DNA from 2 places in the Mycobacterium sp. pR1184 genome. Region 1 is predicted to be linked to the other one. Evidence: riboswitches for the same ligand, from Rfam matches in the RefSeq annotation. Region 1 holds a riboswitch; the other holds the start of a gene.
The links. A riboswitch is a leader RNA that binds a small molecule or an ion and turns the genes downstream of it on or off. The one in region 1 is predicted to bind magnesium.
Positions count from the first base shown of each region.

Region 1 (11,626 bases):
CGCACCGACCGGCCCTGGCCAGGTGTGGTCGCAGTGGCACTCCTACAGTTTCGACGTCTCGGTGTGGGAGATCTTCAATGCCTTGCTGCACGGTGCACGGCTGGTCGTGGTGCCCGATTCGGCGGCGGCATCGGCTCACGAGCTACGCGACTTGCTGGTCGCCGAGCAGGTGACCGTGGTGGGCCAGACCCCGTCGGCGCTGGCGATGATGCCGGGCGAGGGGTTGGAGTCCGCGACGCTGGTGATGGCGGGGGAGGCATCCCCGAATGAAATAGTCGACAAGTGGGCGCCGGGACGGGTGATGATCAACGCCTACGGCCCGACCGAAGCCACCATCTACGCGGCGATCAGTGCGCCGATGAAGGCCGGCGAGGGTGCGCCGATCGGCGTGCCGGTACCGGGTGCGGCGCTGTTCGTGCTGGACAAATGGCTGCGCCCGGCGCCCGAGGGCGTGGTCGGTGAGTTGTACATCGCCGGCCGGGGTGTGGCCGTGGGCTATCTGCGCAGGGCCGGCCTGACCGCGTCGCGGTTCGTGGCGTGCCCGTTCGGTGGGCCCGGCGCCCGGATGTATCGCACCGGCGACTTGGTGCGCTGGGGCGCCGATGGGCAGTTGCAGTACCTGGGCCGCGCCGATGAGCAGGTCAAGATCCGCGGTTACCGCATCGAACTCGGTGAGGTGCAGGCCGCGCTGGCCGCCCTCGACGGGGTGCAGGCCGCGGCGGTGATCGCTCGCGAGGACCGTCCGGGGGACAAGCGGCTGGTTGGGTACGTCACCGTCACCGGTGAAGTCGACACCGCGCAGATGCGCGGCGTGCTGGGCGAGCGGCTGCCGGCCTACATGGTTCCGACCGCGATCGTCGTGCTCGACACGCTGCCGCGGACCGTCAACGGCAAGCTCGACAAACGCGCGCTGCCCGCACCCGAATACCAGAGTGCGGTCCGCTACACCCCGCCCGCGACGCCGACCGAGGAGATCGTGGCCGGGATCTACGGCCAGGTACTCGGTATCGAGCGGGTCGGCGTGGAGAACTCCTTCTTCGACCTGGGCGGCGATTCGCTGTCGGCGATGCGGGTGGTTGCCGCGATCAATACGGCGTTCGACGCCAACCTGTCGGTGCGCACGCTGTTCGAGGCGCCGTCGGTCCGCGCGATGAGCCAGCGTCTGGACAGCGACCCCGACGCCGACGAGACCGACGCCAACGGCCCGAGTTACGTTGCGGTGCACGGCCGCGACCCCGAGGGGTTGCGTGCCAGCGACCTCACCTTGGACAAGTTCATCGACGAGACGACGCTGCTCGGCGCTCCGACGCTGCCGGGCCCGAGCGCCGAAGCGCGCACGGTGCTGTTGACCGGGGCGACCGGCTTCCTGGGGCGCTACCTGGCCCTGGAGTGGCTCAAGCAACTGAAACGTGTTGACGGCAAGCTGATCTGCCTGGTGCGCGCCGGCTCCGACCAGGAGGCATGGCGTCGTCTGGAGAAGGCATTCGACAGCGGCGACCCGCGGTTGGTGGACCACTTCCACCAGCTGGCCGCCGACCATCTCGAGGTCGTCGCCGGCGACAAGGGCGAAGCCAACCTGGGTCTCGACGAGCAGACCTATCAGCGACTGGCCGACACCGTCGACCTGATCGTCGACTCGGCCGCCGTGGTCAACCAAGTGCTGCCCTACCGAGAGCTGTTCGGGCCCAACGTCGTTGGCACCGGCGAACTGATCAAGTTCGCGCTGACCTCGCGGATTAAGCCGTACACCTACGTATCGACCTCCGACCTCGGCCGCCAGGTCGAGCCGGCGCTGTTCACCGAGGATGCCGACATCCGGGTGATCAGTCCGACCCGCGTCCTCGACGGCAGCTTCGCCAACGGCTACGGCAACAGCAAGTGGGCCGGCGAGGTGCTGCTGCGGGAGGCCAATGAGCAGTTCGGGCTTCCGGTTTCGGTGTTCCGCAGCGGCATGATCCTGTCCGACGTCAGCTACGCGGGCCAGTTCAACATGACCGACGTCGTCACCCGGATGATCCTGAGCCTGGTGGCCACGGGCGTCGCGCCCGGTTCGTTCTACAAGCGCGACGAGAACGGCAACCGGCAGCGGGCGCACTACGACGCGCTGCCGGTCGAGTTCGTCGCCGAGTCGATTGCCACCCTCGGGGCCCAAGTGGTCGACGGGTTCGAGACCTACCACGTGATGAACCCGCACGACGACGGCATCGGAGTCGACACCTGTGTCGACTGGCTGATCGAGGCCGGCTATCCGATCCAGCGCATCGACGACTTCGCGGAGTGGGTGCGGCAATTCGAGATCGGCCTGCGGGCCCTGCCGGATCGGCAGCGCCAGCACTCGGTGCTGCAGATGCTGCAGCTGATGCTGCACAACCCCGAGCAGATTCAGCCGCTCGAGCCGACCCGTGGGTCGTTCGCGCCTACCGACCGGTTCCGTGCCGCGGTGCAGGAAGCGAAAATCGGTGCGGACAACGACATCCCGCACATCACACCGGCGGTCATCATCAAGTACGTCACCGACTTGCAGTTGGTCGGATTGCTCTAGGCGGCCGGCGGCTCCGCTGGGGCCGGTCCGCGCCGAACGCTTATCCGCGTCCGCATCGTGGCGGATAGGCCGACTTTCTGGATGCGGTTCCGCAGCCGTGCCAAGGTGAACTGTTGTTGGTCGGCGTCATAGAAGAACCGCATCGTGCGGAACGGGTAATACAGCACCAGCAGAGTGGCGATCGTCGTGTGGGCCGTGGGGCTCTTGATGCCGTGCAGTTTGGTCGTCCGGGTGTAACGCGTGGCATATCGGTAGAAATCGCGCGGTGAGTCTTCGACCCGGCGGCCCGAGATGGCGGCGACCATGGACGGCTCGTAGGAAATTCTGAAATTGTTCTCGAACAGCGTCAGCGCCAGGTCGATATCTTCGTGCAGGAGCACCTCTGGGTCCAGCTGTGTCTGAAGCCGCACGCCTTTCCATGCTGTCGCGCGAATTGCCATGTTGCAGCCGAGTAGAAACCGTTCGCTCTTGACGTGCTGGTGCAGGTGGTAGCGAAGCGTGGAATCGACCCAGAACAGAAATGTCCGCAATGGCAGGTCGTAAATGGCGATCGGACCGCTCGCGGCGTCGATGTCGGCATCCTCGAAGTAACCGCGAACCTTTTCGACCCAATCCGGCGGAATGACGGTATCGGCGTCGATGCGGCCCAACACGTCACACCGGGCATGATCGAATCCGTAGTCACGGGTCGGGGCGGCGCCTTGGTAGACGGTTTGGTCGAGAAGCTGTATGTCCAGGTGCGGCGCCGCTGCTTGATATTCGCGCACAATCGACGCGGTGGCGTCGGTCGACCTGTTGTTGACGACGATTATTTCGTCCGGTGCCGAGGTCTGGTTGATGCACGATTCCAGGCAATTGCCGATGAAGCGTTCTTCGTTGTAGGCGGGAATGACAATCGCGACCGAGGGCTGTTGCGCCATGGCTTACACCCAATCTGGGACATGTGGGGTCGGCCAGCGCCGTAGACAACCGGCCCCGAATTCAGCTGCGAGGGCGAGTAATTCAAAGCGCCCTATTCCGTTAAACCGTAGTGCTGATCGGGTTGGCGTATCGGGGTGAATAGCCGCATCTTGGTAGAACGTTCACCGGTGACCGCTCGTTGTTCAACACATGTCTATCTGCGCTGCGGCCCGGTTGCCCGCCGCGCCATGAAATCGCGCCGGTACCCGCTGACTACGATGACAGACGTTCCGCCAGTTGATCGGAGTGCCCGATGACGACAGCCCGCGTGCCCGGACTGCCGCTCGGCGAGGCCAAGGCCGCCGCCGACGAGGCGGCGGTACCCGATTACATGGCCGAACTCAGTATTTTCCAGGTGTTGTTGAACCATCCGCAGCTGGCGCGCGCGGTCAATGATCTGCTCGCGACGATGCTGTGGCACGGTTCGCTCGACGCGCGGTTGCGCGAGCTGGTAATCATGCGGATCGGTTGGCTCACCGCGTGCGAATACGAATGGACCCAGCACTGGCGCGTCGCCACCCGGTTGGGTGTCACGACCGAGGACCTGCTGGCTGTGCGCGATTGGCAACAGCACGCAGGTTTCGGGCCCCGCGAGCGAGCGGTGCTGGCGGCTACCGACGACGTGGTGCGCAACGGAGCGGTCAGTGCCGACAGCTGGGCCGCCTGCGAGCGCGAATTACAAGGCGACAAAACAACTCTCGTCGAACTCGTCACCGCGATCAGCGCCTGGCGGATGATCTCGTCGATCCTGCAGAGCCTCGAGGTCCCATTGGAGGATGGTGTGGCGGGCTGGCCGCCGGACGGGCGTGCACCGGCGAGTTGATTGCCATGCCAGGCGATAACTCCTAGCGTCGAGGCATGCGGACCAGAGTCGCCGAGATGCTCGGTGTGGAGTTCCCGATATGCGCCTTCAGCCACTGCCGTGACGTCGTCGCCGCGGTCACCAACGCGGGCGGATTCGGAGTCCTCGGCGCCGTCGCACACAGTCCGAAACGGCTGCAGAACGAACTGGCCTGGATCGAGGAGCAGACCGGCGGCAAACCCTACGGGGTCGACCTGTTGTTGCCGCCCAAATACGTCGGAGCGGAAAAGGGCGGCATCGACGCGAAGCAAGTCAGGGAGTTGCTGCCCGAGGAGCATCGTGCGTTCGTCGAAGACTTGCTCGCCCGGTACGGCATCACGGCTCCGGCCGAACCGCCGCGGGCATCCGTCGGCGGTCTCAACGTCTCGCCCAAGGGGTACGAGCCGTTACTGGAAGTGGCCTTCGCACATGACATTCGGTTGATCGCCAGTGCGCTCGGGCCGCCCCCGGCCGACCTCGTCGAACGCGCGCACAGCCGCGACGTGCTGGTGGCCGCGCTGGCCGGCACCACCGCGCACGCGCGACGGCATGCCGCGGCCGGCGTCGACCTGATCGTCGCGCAGGGCACCGAGGCCGGAGGCCACACCGGCGAGGTGGCAACCATGGTCCTGGTTCCCGAAGTCGTCGACGCGGTCGCGCCGGTCCCGGTCCTGGCCGCGGGCGGGATCGCCCGCGGGCGCCAGATCGCGGCGGCCCTGGCCCTGGGCGCCGAGGGCGTCTGGTGTGGCTCGGTCTGGCTGACCACCGAGGAAGCCGAGACCGACCCGGTGGTCAAGGAGAAGTTCCTGGCCGCCAGTTCTTCGGACACCGTGCGGTCGCGGTCGATGACGGGCAAGCCGGCGCGGATGCTGCGAACGGCTTGGACCGACGAGTGGGAGCGGCCCGGGAACCCGGCTCCGCTCGGTATGCCGTTGCAGACCAACCTCGTCACCGAACCGCAGTTACGCATCAACCAAGCGGCCGCCCATCCCGGTGCGAAGGCACGTGAGCTGGCAACCTATTTCGTCGGCCAGGTGGTCGGTTCGCTCGACCGGGTCCGGCCGACCCGTGCGGTCGTGCTCGACATGATCGAGGAGTTCGCCGACACGATCGGACGGCTGGAAGACTTAGCTGAGAACTGACTGCCTGGGCACGTTCGGACGGGTGTGAACCATGCCACAGCGACGCGTTCAACCAGGTCAGGGGCGTCAAAGCTGACCGAAAGCTGTGAAGCGGCGTAATAAACCCATAAAGTGGCGCGACACGGCTCAGATCACATTGACCGGGCCGGATACCTCGTGGAGTATCTACAGCAGCACCTCGTTAGGTGAGGCGGCTACACGAACACAGGCCACTGACCCCGAACGTCGAAAGACGCCCCGGGTCAGGACAGCTCCTCCCGGCTTAAGGGTTGAGTCCAAGTGGCTTCCGGAGTTCCGGACACGTCGTGTGGTGCCAAAGCTCTGACGAGAGGGGTGCGGATTTCCGGCGGTCGCCGGATTCTGAACTCCTTTTGGTGCGCGCAAATAGGCGCGGGTAACCGCACGCGTCGTGGCCGTAGAGGAGGTGAGGGACGTATGAGTTCCAGTGGCAGTCCGGATGGATATCCAGGACAAGCTCCGTCCCAATCCGACCTCCGGTCCGACGCCTCGAGCTAGCGAATCGACTTAGCGCTCAAGCGTTCTCGGATCGGAACCCTGACGGGTCGGGACACATCAGTCCAATCAGAACCCGTTTGCAATTCCGGTTAGGAGACGATCATGACCGCAGTACTCTTCGACGAAGTAGTTGCCGTAGCGCCCGTCCGCAACCTGCGCGTCGTGCGCGACACCACGCCCACGCAGGCCACCGCGCCCACGAAGGCGGCCCGTCCGGCCGAGGCCGGATACTTCGGCGCCGGCGACCCGCTGGTGACCGGTGCCGCCCGCCTGCTGAGCGTCCCCGTCCGCCACCTCTACGCGGTGCTGTGGCGGGTGGGGTTCATCGAGGTCACGGCCTGAGATTCCTACCGCGAGACTGTAGCTGCGTACGGCTTTACTCGGCGTTTGAGTAGGCAGTTGCAGTCTCGCGGTAGAGTGGGTCCGCGTCGATCCGGCTATCACCGGGGAGCTTTCGGAAGAACAGCCCGCACGGCTTAGTAGACCCGAACGGGTAGGCCCGTCACAGCCCGAATCGAGCGGTCGTGCGCCAGCACGGCAAGCGGGGTGGTACCGCGGTGCTCGCGCAGGTTGCGCGACCTCGTCCCCGGCCTGACCGTAGGCACGCAGGAGACGACGCGCACCGTGACCGAAAACGCTGACGCCAGGGCTTATCCCAAGCTGGCCGGGGGAGCTCCCGACTTTCCGGCGCTGGAACTCGAGGTCCTGGACTACTGGACCCGCGACGACACCTTCCGGGCCAGCATCGCTAACCGCGAGGGTGCCGAAGAGTACGTGTTCTACGACGGGCCGCCGTTCGCCAACGGCCTGCCCCACTATGGGCACCTGCTGACCGGATACGTGAAAGACATCGTCCCGCGCTACCGCACCATGCGTGGCCACAAGGTGGACCGCCGCTTCGGCTGGGACACCCACGGGCTGCCCGCCGAACTCGAAGTCGAACGCCAGCTGGGCATCACCGACAAGTCGCAAATCGACGACATGGGTATCGCCGCGTTCAACGAGGCCTGCCGGGAATCGGTGTTGCGCTACACCGACGAATGGCAGGCCTACGTCACCCGGCAGGCACGCTGGGTCGACTTCGACAACGACTACAAGACGCTCGATCTGCCCTACATGGAGTCGGTGATCTGGGCGTTCAAACAGCTGTGGGACAAGGGCCTGGCCTATGAGGGCTACCGGGTGCTGCCGTACTGCTGGCGCGACGAAACCCCGTTGTCCAACCACGAGTTGCGGATGGACGACGACGTCTATCAGAGTCGTCAGGACCCGGCCGTGACGGTGGGTTTCAAGGTGACCGGTGGTGAGCTGGACGGCGCCTACCTGCTGGTGTGGACGACCACGCCGTGGACGTTGCCGTCGAACCTCGCGGTGGCGGTCAATCCCGAGGTGACCTACCTGCAGGTCCGGGTGGGGGAGCGGCGGTTCGTGCTGGCCGAGGCCCGGCTGGCCGGCTACGCCCGTGAGTTGGGGGAAGAGCCCGAGGTGCTGGGCACCTACTCGGGCGCCGACCTGCTGGGAACCCGCTACCTGCCACCGTTCCCGTATTTCATGGACAGGGCCAAGGCATTTCAGGTGCTGCCGGGCGACTTCGTCACCACCGACGACGGCACCGGGATCGTGCACATGGCACCGGCCTACGGTGAGGACGACATGGCGACCACCGACAAGGTGGGCATCGTGCCGGTCACCCCGGTCGACTCCAAAGGCCGCTTCGACGTCACGGTCCCGGACTACCAGGGACAGCACGTCTTTGACGCCAACCCGCACATCATCCGCGACCTGAAGAACCAGAGCGGTCCGGCGGCGGTGAACCAGCCGGTACTGATCCGTCACGAGACCTATGAGCATCCCTACCCGCACTGCTGGCGATGCCGCAATCCGCTGATCTACCGGGCGGTTTCGTCGTGGTTCATCGCGGTCACCGAATTCCGGGATCGCATGGTGGAACTCAACCAGCAAATCACCTGGTACCCCGAACACGTCAAGGACGGCCAATTCGGCAAGTGGCTGCAGGGTGCGCGCGACTGGTCGATTTCACGAAATCGCTACTGGGGCAGCCCAATTCCAGTGTGGAAATCCGACGATCCGGCCTACCCGCGCATCGACGTCTACGGCAGCCTCGACGAACTGGAGCGCGACTTCGGGGTGCGGCCCACCAATTTGCACCGCCCCTACATCGACGAGCTCACCCGGCCCAACCCCGACGACCCCACCGGTAACAGCACGATGCGGCGCATCCCCGACGTGCTCGACGTGTGGTTCGACTCGGGGTCGATGCCGTACGCCCAGGTGCACTTCCCGTTCGAGAACGCGGACTGGTTCGACACCCATTACCCCGGTGACTTCATCGTGGAGTACATCGGCCAGACCCGCGGCTGGTTCTACACGCTGCATGTGCTGGCCACCGCGCTGTTCGACCGGCCCGCCTTCAAAACCTGTGTGGCACATGGGATTGTGCTCGGCTCCGACGGCCAGAAGATGAGCAAGTCGCTGCGCAACTACCCGGACGTCAGCGAGGTGTTCGACCGCGACGGCTCCGACGCGATGCGCTGGTTCCTGATGGCCTCACCGATCCTGCGCGGCGGCAATCTGATCGTCACCGAGCAGGGCATCCGCGACGGCGTGCGCCAGGTGCTGCTGCCGCTGTGGAACGCCTACAGCTTCCTGTCGCTCTACGCGCCGAAAGTCGGTACCTGGCGGACCAATTCGGCACACGTGCTGGACCGCTACATTCTGGCCAAGCTGGCCGTGCTGCGCGATGAGCTCACCGAATCGCTGGAGGTCTGCGACATCTCCGGGGCCTGTGAACAACTGCGTCAGTTCACCGAGGCGCTGACGAATTGGTATGTGCGGAGGTCACGTTCGCGGTTCTGGGACGAAGACGGCGACGCGATTGACACGCTGCACACCGTGCTGGAAGTGGTCACACGCCTGGCCGCGCCGCTGCTGCCGCTGACCACCGAGATCATCTGGCGGGGGGTGACCGGCGAGCGTTCGGTGCACCTCACCGACTGGCCCGACGCCGGTACGCTGCCCCAGGACCCCGACCTGGTGGCCGCGATGGATCAAGTGCGCGACGTATGTTCGGCGGGGTCGTCGCTGCGCAAGGCCAAGAAACTGCGGGTGCGGCTGCCGCTGCCGAAATTGACTGTGGCGGTCGAGGATCCGCAGCAACTGGTGTCGTTCACCGACCTGATCGCCGACGAGCTCAACGTCAAGAAGGTGGAACTGACCGACGCGATCGACACCTACGGCCGCTTCGAGCTCACCGTCAACGCCAGGGTGGCCGGGCCGCGGCTCGGCAAGGACGTGCAGGCCGCGATCAAGGCGGTCAAGGCTGGCGAGGGCGTCGTCAACTCCGACGGCACCCTGACCGCCGGCCCCGCGGTGCTGCAGCCGCAGGAGTACAGCTCGCGGCTGGTGGCCGCCGACCCGGAGTTCACTGCGGCGCTGCCCGGGGGAGCGGGGCTGGTGGTGCTGGACGGCACGGTGACCCCCGAGCTGGAGGCCGAAGGTTGGGCCAAGGACCGGATCCGCGAGCTGCAGGAGCTGCGTAAGTCGACCGGGCTGGACGTCTCCGACCGTATCCGGGTGGTGATGGCGGTGCCCGCCGAACGCGAGGCCTGGGCGCGGGAGCACCAAGACCTGATCGCGGGTGAAATCCTGGCTACCAGCTTCCAGTTTGGCGAGCCAGCACCGGAGGCCGTCGCCATCGGCGACGGGGTTCGGGTCTCGATCGCTCGGGCGTGAACCGCGAAAGTGCAACGGGGAACGGATTTCCCGAGAAGGACCGTCCCTAGTTGCACTCTCGCGGCCTTGTCGGAGGTCGATGGCAGGGTGCGGTCGTGAGTGAGGCACCGTTTGTCGGGAGTGAGGCGGTCCGCGCGGGCGTCTGGACGAAGCGTGATTTACGGCGCTCATGTACCCGCGTCTACCGCGACGTGTATCAGCGACGCGCCGGCGCGCTGACGGCGCGAGACCGGGCTGTCGCCGCGTGGCTGTGGTCGGGAAAGAAAGCCGTAGTTGCGGGGATCTCAGCATCGGCACTGCACGGCGCGGAGTGGGTCGACCCACAATCGCCGGCCGAACTGATCACGGATCGCAAGCGGCCACCACCGCTGATCGTGGTGCGCAACGAGACATTGCTTGCCGGTGAGAGCGTGCGCATCAGTGGCGTGCCGGTGACATCGGCTGCCCGCACCGCGTTTGACCTCGGTCGGCGGCCCGGGTTTGATGCCGCGGTCATACGGATCGATTCACTGGCACGAGCCACGGGCGTCACGGCCGCCGAGGTGTACCCCTTAATCGAGACTCACCGCGGTGCGCGGGGGATGAAGCAGTTGCGGCGGGTGCTGCCGCTTATCGACGCGGGCGCGGAATCGCCGCAAGAGACGAGAACCAGACTTGCGTTGATTCGCGGTGGTCTGCCCCGGCCGCAGACACAGATCGTGGTGCGAAACATTTGGGGTGCGGTGTTGGCCCGCATCGATATGGGTTGGGAGGAATGGCTCGTCGGCGTGGAGTACGACGGGGCCCAGCACTGGACGGACCCGCGCATCCGCGCCAACGACATCGACCGCACTGCAGAACTGGAACGACGGGGATGGCGCCTGGTCCGGGTCAGTGCTGAGCTGCTACGTCACCGGCCAGACGTCGTCGTGGACCGAGTCCGGAGTGCGTTGCTGGCCGCAGGCTGCCCCTTGTGACCGCGAGAGTGCAACTGGGAACACATCTCTCGAGAGCGACCGACCCTAGTTGCACTCTCGCGGAGAAAGTAAGGCTGCGGCTGCCGAGCCCGTTGTCAGCAAGCGATTCGGGTAGCGTCCGGTTACGGAAACCATCACATGGAGGCGTCGTTGCGGATTCTGGGTGTGTTCCGGGTGCACAACGGTGCCGACGTCTTGCCCCGGGTCCTGGACGCGCTGGCCGGCTGGTGCGACGACATCTACGCGATCGACGACCGCAGCACCGACGACAGTGCTGAGATCCTGCGGCGGCATCCGGCGGTGACCAACCTGGTGCGGGCCCGCTCCGACCTGCCGCGAACGCCGTGGCTGATCCCCGAACCGCCCGGCCTGGAACTGCTGTACCGGATGGCCGATTTCTGCCGGCCGGATTGGGTCGTGATGATCGACTCCGACCAAATCGTCGAGGCCGACGTCGACATCCGCGAGGTGTTGGCGGGCACGCCGGACGACGTCGCGGCGCTGATGTGCCCGATGATCCCGGCCTGGAACGACCAGGATTATCCGGAGATGATCCCGGTGATGGGAACGGCGGAATCGGTACGCGGGCCGTTCTGGCGGTGGCGACCCGGGCTGCGGGCCGGAACCCGGGTGATTCACAACCCGCACTGGCCCGCCAACATCACCGAGCACGGCCGCATCGGCCTGGTCAACGAGATCCGGTTGCACCACACCGGGTGGGCAACCCTGGCCGAACGGATCGGCAAGGTCGAGCACTACCGCAAGATCGATCCCGACTCCGAGATGAACTACGGCGTGCCGTATGACCGCGCGTTGCTGTTCGGCTACGCCTACGAGGAGATCGACCTGCTCAAGGCCGACTACCAGCGCCGGGTGCGCGGCGACTTCGACCCGGCCGAGCCGGGCACCCGCCTAC
Region 1 covers NZ_JBGGKR010000013.1:172,254-183,879, reverse strand. The annotation lists gene ACAG21_RS22010 (amino acid adenylation domain-containing protein) at 1-2,542, shown strand, start outside; gene ACAG21_RS22005 (glycosyltransferase family 2 protein) at 2,539-3,462, opposite strand; gene ACAG21_RS22000 (carboxymuconolactone decarboxylase family protein) at 3,756-4,325, shown strand; gene ACAG21_RS21995 (NAD(P)H-dependent flavin oxidoreductase) at 4,361-5,485, shown strand; M-box (ykoK) riboswitch at 5,656-5,825, shown strand; gene ACAG21_RS21990 (Rv1535 family protein) at 6,104-6,343, shown strand; gene ileS (isoleucine--tRNA ligase) at 6,626-9,754, shown strand; gene ACAG21_RS21980 (DUF559 domain-containing protein) at 9,850-10,710, shown strand; gene ACAG21_RS21975 (peptidoglycan DD-metalloendopeptidase family protein) at 10,861-11,626, shown strand, end outside.

Region 2 (11,626 bases), on a different contig from region 1:
TGACGGCCGGATCGACCATTTCGACCGCACGAATCTCGCCGCCCAGCGGCGATGTCCACAGCCACGTTTGCGGAACGATGCACGCCCAGTTGCCGGACGCGACCTGTGCGAGTAGTGAAGCCACCGAATCGGTTTCGACTTGTGGGGTGACGGTGATGCCGTGGCCGGCGAATGCTTCGTCGATGATTTGGCGGTCCCGCATGTCCGCGGTGAGCAAGGCCAGCGGCAACTGCGCGGCATCCGGCCACCGCAACGTGGATGCGCCCGACGGCAGCATGTCCGCCGGCGACAGCAGCACGTAGCGCTCCGTGTAAAGCGGCACCAGGGCCACCTCGTGGGCATCGTCGTGTGATGCGTGCACGATAGCGGCGTCGAGCTCGAATTCCCGCAGGCGCCGGTACAGTTCGGTGGCGGCTAACCGGGAATTGATGTGCACCTTGACCAACGGATGCGCCGAGCAGAAGGCCGACAGCACCAGTGACGCCGTTGTCGATGCGGTCGGCACAGCGCCCAGCCGAAGCGTTCCGGTGATTCCCGATCGCACCGCGTCTACCTCGGCCTTGAATGCGTCGTGCTCGGCCAGAATCCGCTTGGCCCACACGACCAGTCGCTCCCCTTCGGGGGTGAGGCCTTCGAAGCTGTGCCCGCGGTTGATCAGGGTGACGTTCAGTTCACGCTCCAGCTTGGCGATCGCCGCGGACAGCGCGGGCTGCGACACGTAACACTTCTCGGCGGCCCGAGCGAAGTGGCGCTCCTGGGCGACCGCGACGAAGTACTCCAGCTGACGAAAGAGCACTCGCACCTCCTGGCTCTGGCGGCGCCGATTCCGCTGAGGTTAGCCCGCCGCCGGCGATCGAACTCATCCGGTGATCCGATCGTTACCGTGGAGACCGGGCGGAGTGTCATTGTTTGCTAAAAACCGCAATGGTCAGACAGCCAGTAGAATATCGTCGTGTTGATCGCACCATCTCGGAGGGTTGACGCCATGCGTCGTGGGGTTCGTTATCTATTTGTTATGGTCGCGATCACGGGGTTTGGCGCGTTGGGATCCGGTTCCCACGCGGTGGCCTCGGTCCCGGTACCGGCGCCAACCCCCGCAATTGCCTCGATTTTGCCGGCCGACGGCGCGACGGTGGGAGTTGCGCACCCGGTGGTCGTCAAATTCACCGCGCCGGTGACCGACCGGTCCGCCGTGGAACGCTCCATCCACGTGGCCTCCCCGACCAACATCACCGGACACTTCGAGTGGCCCGAAAACAACGTCGTGCAATGGGTTCCGAACCAGTATTGGCCTGCCCACAGCCACGTTTCGGTGGGTGTGCAGGAGCTGACAACAGGTTTCGACACCGGCGACGCATTCCTGGGTGTGGCCAGCCTCTCCGCGCACACCTTTACCGTGAGCAGGGACGGGGAGATTCTGCGCACGATGCCCGCGTCGATGGGTAAGCCCAGCCGCCCGACGCCGATCGGTAACTTCACCGCCCTCGAGAAACAACGCAGCGTCGTGATGGACTCGCGGACGATCGGTATCCCGCTGAGTTCGCCCGAGGGATACAAGATCACCGCCCAGTACGCGGTCCGCGTCACCTGGAGCGGTGTGTACGTGCACTCGGCACCCTGGTCCGTCGACTCGCAGGGCCACGCCAACGTCAGCCATGGATGCATCAACCTGAGTCCGGACAACGCCGCGTGGTACTTCAACAACGTCAACGTCGGCGACCCCATTCAGGTCGTCGCGTAGCGGTTCCGGGCCAGGTCGGAGGCCTCAAAGCCCGCTGTGGCCACGGTCACAGTGACCAGGTGGAAGACTCATAGCGGCCTAACGGTTTGGGCTAGAGAGTCGTCCGAACGAAAGCCTGGGACTGGTCATGACTACTGATGCGAAGCGCGACAACGGCACGAGCGCAGGTGCGACGACCACCCCACGAGAACGTGTGGCCGAGCGCATTAGACGCGTGGCGGCGACCGACGAGCAATATCAAAATGCCAAGCCCGATCTCGCGCTGCAGGCCGCGGCCCGCCGGCCCGGTCTTCGGCTTCCGCAGATCCTGGAGATGTTCGTCGAAGGCTACGGTGACCGCCCGGCGTTGGGATGGCGCGCTCGCGAGCTGGGCGCCGATCCCACGACCGGCCGTACAACTACCCGGCTGCTCCCCCGATTCGACACGATCAGCTACCGCGATCTGTGGGCCAACGTTCGCGCCGTCGCCACCGCGTGGCGGCGCGACGAAGCCACCCCGGTGGCGCCGGGGGACGTGGTCGCGACTCTCGGTTTCGCGAGCCCCGAGTACTTGACCCTTGACCTGGTGACCGGCTACCTGGGCCTGGTGGTGGTGCCGCTGCAGCACAACGCAACGGCGTCGCGGCTGCAGCCGATCGTCGCGGAGATCGAACCTCAGGTGCTGGCCGCCGGCGCGGAGTATCTGGACCTCGCCGTCGAGGCCGCCCTGGGCAGCACATCGTTGCGGCGTCTGGTGGTCTTCGATTACCAGGCGGACATCGACGACCAGCGGGAGAACCTCGAGCGCGCGCAGGCGAAATTGGCCGATGCCGGCATGGTGGTCACCATCGAGACCTTCGACGAATTGGTCGAGCGTGGCCGGGCATTGCCACCGGAGCCGATGTACACCGGCGAGACAGACGAGCGGCTGGCCATGATCATGTACACCTCGGGCAGCACCGGGCTACCCAAGGGTGCGATGTACACCGAGCGCATGATCTTGAAGCTGTGGACCAACGAGCTCTACCCCGAATTCGCCGACGTGCCGGTGTTCAACGTCAACTTCATGCCACTCAACCACGTGGGCGGACGGATACCGCTGTCGTCGTCGTTCCAGGCCGGCGGCACCAGTTACTTTGTGCCGGAAAGTGATCTGTCCACGTTGTTCGACGACTGGAATCTGGTGCGCCCCACCGAAATGGGCATGGTGCCGCGGGTGGTGGAGATGTTGTACCAGCGCTACCAAAGCGCCGTGGAGCGGCTGATCGGCCAGGGTGCGGAACCCGACGACGCCGATGCGGAGGCCAAAGCCGAACTGCGCGAACAACTTCTGGGCGGGCGTGTGATCACCAGCTTCTCCACCACCGCACCGCTGGCCGCCGAGATGAAGACCTTCATCGAGTCGTGCCTGGACGTGCACGTCCTCGACGGCTACGGCCTTACCGAGGTCGGCATGGTCTTCAAGGACGGAGTGGTCAGCCGGCCGCCGATCCTCGACTACAAACTGATCGACGTGCCCGAACTGGGCTACTTCCACACCGACAAGCCCCACCCGCGCGGCGAACTGCTGGTGAAGTCGCTCACCGCGTTCAGGGGATATTTCAAGCGCCCGGACGTGACGGCGAATGCGTTCGACCCGGACGGCTACTACCGGACCGGCGACGTGATGGCCGAGGTTGCACCGGACCGCCTTGTCTATGTCGACCGGCGCAACAACGTATTGAAATTGGCGCAAGGCGAATTCGTCGCGGTGGCACGACTGGAAGCCGTCTTCAGCAGCGCCGCGCTGGTGCGGCAGATCTTCGTGTACGGCAACAGCGAGCGGCCTTACCTATTGGCCGTCGTGGTCCCGACTCGGGAAGCCGAAGAGCGGTTCGCCGGTGATCCGGACGGCCTCAAGGCAGCGCTGAGCGAATCCCTGCGCCGCACCGCCAAACTCGCGGAGCTGCAGTCCTACGAAATCCCGGCGGACTTCATCGTCGAGTCCGAGCCGTTCAGCGAGGACAACGGACTGCTGTCGGGGGTCGGAAAGTTGCTGCGCCCCAAGCTGAAGGAGCACTACGGCGCCAGGCTGGAAGGCCTGTACGCCGAGCTCGCCGCCACCCGCACCGCAGAGCTGCGCGCGCTGCGCGAAGGCGCGGTGGACCGTCCGGTCATCGATACCCTGACGCGCGCCGCCGAGGCGTTACTAGGACTGCCCGGCGGTCCGCCGCAGCCGGATACCCAGTTTCTGGAACTGGGCGGTGACTCGCTGTCCGCGCTGACCTTCTCCAACCTGCTGCAGGACATCTTCGATGTGCAAGTGCCGGTGGGCCAGATCATCAGCCCGGCGTCCGACTTGCGTCAACTCGCGGAATATGTGCAATCCGAACGTGAATCCGGTGCCAAGCGACCCACCTTCTCGACCGTGCACGGCCGCGGCGCCACCGAGGTCCGCGCGTCCGAACTCACCCTCGACAAGTTCATCGACGCCGCCACCCTGAACGCAGCTCCGAAGCTGCCGCACGCCACCGGTGCGCCACATACGGTGCTGCTCACCGGCGCCAACGGCTATCTGGGTCGCTTCCTTACTCTGGAATGGCTTGAGCGGCTTGCCGATAGAGGCGGAAAGCTCATCACCATCATCCGTGGCACCGACACCGATGCCGCCACCAAGCGTCTGGAGGCTGTTTTCGACAGCGGTGATCCGGGACTGCTGCAGCGGTACCGCACCCTGGCCGCCGATCATCTCGAGGTCATCGTCGGCGACATCGCCGAGCCGAATCTTGGTTTGGACCAAGCAACTTGGCAGCGCCTCGCCCAAGACGTCGACATGATTGTGCACCCAGCGGCGCTGGTTAACCATGTCTTGCCGTACGACCAGCTGTTCGGCCCCAACGTGGTCGGCACCGCCGAATTGATCCGGCTGGCGATCACGACGCGCATCAAGCCGGTCACCTACATGTCGACCGTCGCGGTGGCCTTTACGGTCGATCCCGCGAAGTTCGCCGAGGACGGCGATATCCGCACCGTGAGCGCGGTACGTCCCGTCGACGACAGCTATGCCAACGGCTACGCGAACAGCAAGTGGGGTGGCGAGGTGCTGCTGCGCGAGGCGCACGACCTGTGCGGGTTGCCGGCCGCCGTGTTCCGGTCCGACATGATCCTCGCGCACAGCCAGTACGCCGGACAGCTGAACGTCCCGGATGCGTTCACCCGGTTGATCTTCAGCTTGCTGGTAACCGGCATCGCACCGTCGACGTTCTACCAGACCGATGCGCAGGGAAGCCGGGCGGTGGCGCACTACGACGGTCTGCCCGCCGACTTCGTAGCGGAGTCGGTCACCACGCTGGGCGAGCAGACGGCGACGACCGGAGAATACCGGTCATTCGACGTGATGAACCCGCATGACGACGGCATCTCGCTCGACGTCTTCGTGGACTGGCTGATCGCCGGCGGCAACGACATCCGGCGCATCGACGACCACGACGAATGGTTCGGGCGTTTCGAGACGGCGCTGCGGGCGCTGCCGGACAAACAGCGTCAGTACTCGGTGCTTCCGTTGCTCGATGTCTACCGCAAGCCCGAGGCGCCGCTGCGCGGCGCGCCCGCCCCGACGGATGTGTTCCGCGGCGCGGTGCAGGCAGCGAAAATCGGCGCAGACAAAGATATTCCGCACTTGTCGCAGCAGCTGATCGAAAAGTACGTCACGGATCTGGCGCTACTCGGGCTGGTCTAGCCCGAAAAGCTAACCGGGCAAGCCGTTCTTGACCGCTGCGTCCTGCTTGCGACCGACGTCGATCGCGATCGCCGGGTCGATCGGGTCGTTGGGTGCGCTGTCGAATTCCAGGTTGACCAGCGCCCTGCCCTGCGTGAACAACAACACCGCGATCGCCTGCGAGTTGTCCGACGTGGTTCCCGAAATCATCGCACCGTTGGAGCCGACGTCGACGGGCTGCCACGTGCCGCTGACCTTCTTCGCGTAATTCGTCTTCGTGTTATCCAGGGCGGCGGCCGCCGTCGCGGGATCGGCGACGACCAGGATGGTGTCCCCGATACGCCGGCTGTTGTCCGCGTTGACGAACAGCTGCGCGACGCCGGTCGTGTTGTTGGAATTCAGCACCGGGGGTTGCGGCGCGGTGAAATCGCCGCCGATATCACCGGGCTGGATCAGCAGCGCGCTGTAATCCGGGGGCGGTCCCGCGGGGGTGCTGGGCGCCGGCGTAGCGCCGCGCCCGGATGGTGGGGCCGATGTCTTGCCGCATCCGGTGATCGCGATGCCGACCACCATGGCGGCGGCCACCCAACCGGTGACAGTCCTACGCGCACGTCGCATGGGCATCCTCTCGGTCGAGAACAAGGTCGGCGCATATGAACATACGCCCGGCCGACTCGTGCCGATCCGCGCCTATCCTGGCCAGGGGCCGGGCGCGCGTTTCGATTCAACTGGGTAAGGAGATAGAGATGACGGCTGCGGTGGCACGCGCGGTACGGTTCGACCGGTACGGGGGCCGTGACGTGCTGTACGTAGAAGATATCGACATGCCGGCACCCGGACAGGGTGAAGTCGTTGTCGAGGTTCGCGCCGCCGGCATCAATCCCGGCGAGGCCGCGATCCGATCGGGCGCGATGCACGAGATGTTCCCCGCCACGTTTCCCTCCGGGCAAGGCAGCGACCTCGCCGGTGTCGTGACGGCAACCGGTCCGGGGGTCACCGAGTTCACGGTCGGCGACGAGGTGCTGGGGTTCAGCTTCCGGCGATCGAGCCATGCCACCCACACCGCCGTCCCGGTGGATCAGTTGATCCGCAAGCCTGCGCAATTGAGTTGGGAGGCAGCGGGTTCGCTCTATGTCGTCGGTGCGACCGCATATGCTGCTGTGCGCGCGGTCGCACCGCAACCGGGCGAGACGGTCGCCGTGTCCGCGGCGGCCGGAGGTGTCGGCGGTCTCGTCGTCCAGCTGTTGGTCCGGCACGGGGCGCGCGTGCTCGGCATCGCCGGCGAGGGCAACGCCGAATGGCTGCGGGCGCACGGCGTCATTCCGATCGGCTACGGCGGTGATTTTCAGGGCTTGGCCGAGCGGCTGCACCAGGCGGCGCCGAACGGGATCGACGCGTTCATCGACCTATTCGGCCCGGATTACGTCCAGCTCGCCGTGGATCTCGGGGTGTCACCGCAACGCATCGAAACGATCATCTCCTTCCAGAAGGCCGGCGAAGTCGGCGCCAAGACCGAAGGCAGCACCGACGCGTCGACTCCGGAAGTGCTCACCGAGGTCGCCGATCTCGTCGCCAGCGGCGCCGTCGATTTCGACATCGCGGCGACGTTCCCGATTGATCGGGTGGCTGACGCCTTCGAGGAACTCGAGCGCCGGCACACGCACGGCAAAATCGTTCTGCTGCCCAATGGTTCGCCGTAGTCGTCAGCCGACGCCGACCTCCACCATCTTGACGATCACGAATACGACGGCCAGCAGCAGGTAACCGCGCAGGATCAACAGCCCGGTCCGGCGAATCGGCGAAAGAGCGGGGCGGGCAAGAGAGCTCAATTCGGGCGTCTGCCAAGACTGCTGTTCCTGCCGGCGCAGGGCCCGGCTTTCGGCGCGGCCGACTGGCGAGGCGAGTTTGGCCGCGCGAGTGTCGCTGTAGCACTGGTCGCCGATGATCGCCACGGCGCCGCAAAGTACGCCCACCGCCGCACCGGCTGCCAACCCTGCCTCGAGTGCTGCCGTGGACAGATCCGGGAAGAACGTGGCCGCCGTCAGCGCCAGCGACAGCAGCACCAGCGCCCATACGATGGCCCACGCAATGATGTTCTGCCGCAACGTATTTACCCATGGTCCCAGGATCGCCCGGTCATTGCAGAGCAAAACCAGGAACACGGTCGCCGAGGGCAGCAGGATGCCGGCCAGTGCCTGCACACCCTGGGTAACCAGCCCGAGGATGTGATCCGGACTGAACGCCACCGCGGCCGACGCCCCGAGCAGCAGGGCATAACCGCCGTAGAACCATGGCGCCTCGCTGATTTTCCAGTGCAGCGAATGCCGCTTGCCCATCGCGTCCCCGATGGCATAGGTGGTGGCCAGCCCGATCGCATTGGCACCGATCAACGAACCGTCGAGCAGAATAATCGCGAACAGCACGCCAACGGGGTGGCGCAGCGCGTGCGCGACCGCACCGGCATCGGTGAAGCTGCCGGTTGCGGTCAGACCGAAGGCGGTGACTGCCATCAACGCCGTCGCACCGACAATGACCACGACGATACCGATGATCAAATCGGCTCGTGCATAAGGAATCCAGCGTGCCGTAATGCGCTTGTCAACCACGTTGGACTGTTGGAAGAACAGCTGCCATGGCGCCACCGTGGTCCCCACGATCGCGATGATCAACAACAGGACGGTTGAGTTCAGTCCGCCCGGGAACTGCGGAACCAGACCCCCGGCAGCCACTTTCGGACTCGGATGCACCATCAGCACCATCGGGAGCATCACGACGTTCACCGCGATCAGCAGGAACATCAGCCCTTCCCAGCGCCGAAACGAGCCGCCGGCGACCACGGCGAACAGCAGTACCGCGGCGGCGGGTATCGCGACGATCTTCGGACAGCCCAGGAATCCCAACGCCAGTGCGACACCGATGAATTCGGTGACGATCGTCAGGGCGTTCAGGATCAGCAGATCACCGACGCTGAAGGCGCCCCAGAATTTTCCGAAGCGCTCGAAGATCAGGCGTGCGTGACCGACTCGCGCGACCGCACCCAGGCGCAGCACCATCTCCTGGTTCACGTACAGCACCGGAATCAGCAGGGCCAGCGTCCACAGCAGGTTCATCCCGTAGTCCTGGCCCGCTTGTGCGTAGGTCGCGACGCCGCCGGCGTCGTTGTCGCCCACCATGACGATCAATCCGGGTCCGGTGATCACCAGCAGGGTGCGTAACCGCCGCCACCAGCCGCCCAACGCGCCGCTGTCATCGCGCGTGATACGGCCGAACGCGCCGACGATGTCGCCGGTGTGCGCGGAATCCAGCGCGGCCTGCGGACGGGTGGATGTCAACGTCATGTCGTTCTCGCTATCTGAAGAGTCGGGCTACACAAGTCGGGTGTTCAACGCGCCCCAGCGGCGGGCTACCAAACCCCCCGCCCGCCGCTGGGGACCGCTGGCGGAACAGATCACCGGTGGTTTTTCCCACCGCCCGGTGACTGTCCGCCCGGCGCGGACGAGAGCACGGCGATCGGCGTGAGCGACACATACAGGTTCGCCCGCTCTTCGGGCGTCGGGATGTGCATGGCGCACAACCTGTTTGTCAGCAGCCGACCCGCACGCAGCATCGACCGTCCGCGCAGCCTTCCAAGATCGCGAATACGGTGCGCAACAACAAAAGTCATGGGTCTTCCCCCTGTCGGAAGCCCGATCGGTTCGCCGGCACGCCAAATACATCCCGCATTCGCCGCCGTCAATACTGTTGCGGAACAGCCAATTTGAGCTGCGTCAGCAGAAAGAAATGCCGGAACCGGATCGGTTCAAGATGGATTTCGGATAGCAACTATCGCCGGGACTCATCTCGCCCTCACCTCCTCACGGCCATGACACGCGCGGGTGTCCACGTTTCACACGCGGGAGAGGTACGAATGCCGGGCCATGAGCCCGCCGGCCGCACCCCTCTCGTCGGAGCTTCGGCACTGCACGGCGTATCTGGATCGACCGATGGTCGTCCAGAAGCCACTTGGGCTCAACCCTTGTGTCCGGGAAGAGCTGTCCTGACCCGGGGCGTCTCTCGACGTTCGGGGTCAGTGGCCTGTGTCCGTGCAGACGCCTCACCTACCGAGGTGCTTGCCCAACCATGCTGGCACTGCCACCCGCTGCTCGTCAAACTCCTTTTGTCACAAGTTCGGCCATCCGTGTTCTGGGTCACACCCCGGAGTGTGCGGTCATCACCCGCGCAAAAGTCGCCGAGGCCTACCCTCGAGGGCATGGCCACAACCTTGCAAGACCCGCGCGTCCAGAGCGTGCTCGACCGGATGTACACAGAGACGAAGAACCAGATGTCACTGCTGCGTGAGCGGCAAGGTCAGCTCCAGCGCCCGATGACCACCGCCGAACGCACCGAGGCGATGAGCGAGTTCTACATCCCGGTGACACCGGACGCCGGCCGGCTGCTGTACGCCCTGGTTCGGGCGACCCGTCCGACGACGGTGGTCGAGTTCGGAATGTCGTTCGGTATCTCGGCCATTCACCTGGCGGCGGCCGTCCGCGACAACGGCGTGGGGCGCGTGGTGACCACGGAGCTCAGCGCCAGCAAGATTGCCGCCGCGAAGAAGACGTTCGCCGAGACCGGCCTGGACGACGTGATCACGATTCTCGAAGGCGATGCACTGACCACGCTGCAGGGCCAGGACGGGCCGATCGAATTCGTGTTGCTGGACGGCTGGAAGGATCTCTATCTGCCGGTGATCAAACTGCTCGAACCCCGGCTTACCACAGGCGCTTTGGTGATCGCCGACAACGCCAGCGCGCCCGACATGGCGCCGTACCTCGATCGCGTGCGCGACCCCGCCAACGGCTACACCAGCTTCAATTGCCTGGTCCGGGAAAGCGACAGCATGGAAGTCAGCTGCCGAACCAACGACTAAGTGCCTACCGCAACGACTCTTCGAGCCACGGCGTCAGCCACTTGACCCCTTCCGGGGTCAAGTGCACGCCGTCACTGCGCACCTTGATGCCGTCGACCTTCGCGGTGTAAACGCCGTCGGGGCAAAGCTTTTTGTTCAGGTCCAGGATTTGGACGCCGCTGTGCTGCGCAACAGTCTTGCGCAGCATGGCATTCCATTGATTGACGCGGTCCGGCTGGTCCTCCGGATACAAGCGGCCGTCCGGTTTCTCGCCACCCCGGCTGTACGGCACCGTGGCAACCACTACCCGAACCCCGCTGGCGCTCACGATATTCAGTGCTCGTTCCAGCTCGGCGTTGAGATACGCGTCGAACGTCGGGTCACCGATGTGGGTCCACTGTCCCTCGTTGACCCGGTCCACCGTCTCCCAGCGGCCGATGATCAGCAGCGCGACGTCCGGCTGGTCCTGACTGATTTGCGTTGCCCATCTGCTCGGCCACGTGTCGCATTCGGCCCGCTGATCCAGGGTCTGGCCGATGTACCGGTAGGGGGTGCCGCGCACCAGACTGCACCCGATGACGGTGTGGTCGAGGAACGCGAATCCGGGCGTCGGCGGCAGGAAGTGCATCCAGGTCCACCCGATCGAATCACCGAAGACCGAAACGGTGAATGGCCGGTTGGGGTTTCGCGGCCCGACCGGGCGGCTGCCACCGGGCGGGGCGTTCGACACCGCGGCGACCGCCGAAACGCCCGGGGGCAGGCCGGTCTCGCGCAGACCCGTTCCGGTGCCGACCGGAATCAGCAGCAGGGTGATCGCCGCGGCGCTGGCCACGGTGGCAGCGGCCAGCGGCAGCAGCGCCACCCGGGCCGGCCGCCAGCGCCGGACGGGTTGTTCGATCAGCCAATACGACGCGCCTGCCACCGCCAGCGTGAGCCCGCACCGGGCGGCGAACAACGGCAGCCCCGACCATCCGGTGCGTTCGCCGTTGAGCGCCAGAAAGATTGGCCAGTGCCACAGATAGATGCCGTAGGAAATGGTGCCCAGCCAGACCAGCGGTGGCGCGGCGAGAATGCGGGCGACCAAGCCGCGCTGCTCCATCGCCACCGGGGCGACCACGAAGACCGCCGCGATCGCGACACCGATCAGCAAGCCGTGCCGGAAATCACCGACATTGCCCGTCGCGAAGTGCGCCGCCGCCGCCAGCCCTGCCACCCCGATCATCGGCAGCAAGCGGGCGACCCGTCGCCCCCAGCGACTGCGGATCATGCACCAGCCGCGGTTGAGCGACGGCCAATCTCGCACCAGCAGAGCCGCCGCCGC
Region 2 covers NZ_JBGGKR010000005.1:173,711-185,336, reverse strand. The annotation lists gene ACAG21_RS11095 (LysR family transcriptional regulator) at 1-796, opposite strand, end outside; gene ACAG21_RS11090 (L,D-transpeptidase family protein) at 986-1,741, shown strand; gene car (carboxylic acid reductase) at 1,869-5,438, shown strand; gene ACAG21_RS11080 (hypothetical protein) at 5,448-6,035, opposite strand; gene ACAG21_RS11075 (NADP-dependent oxidoreductase) at 6,164-7,117, shown strand; gene ACAG21_RS11070 (NRAMP family divalent metal transporter) at 7,121-8,755, opposite strand; gene ACAG21_RS11065 (hypothetical protein) at 8,866-9,081, opposite strand; M-box (ykoK) riboswitch at 9,347-9,529, opposite strand; gene ACAG21_RS11060 (O-methyltransferase) at 9,667-10,326, shown strand; gene ACAG21_RS11055 (acyltransferase family protein) at 10,331-11,626, opposite strand, start outside.
Region 2: linked by a shared signal. The riboswitch ahead of ACAG21_RS11065 (hypothetical protein) and the one ahead of ACAG21_RS21990 (Rv1535 family protein) in region 1 are both predicted to bind magnesium.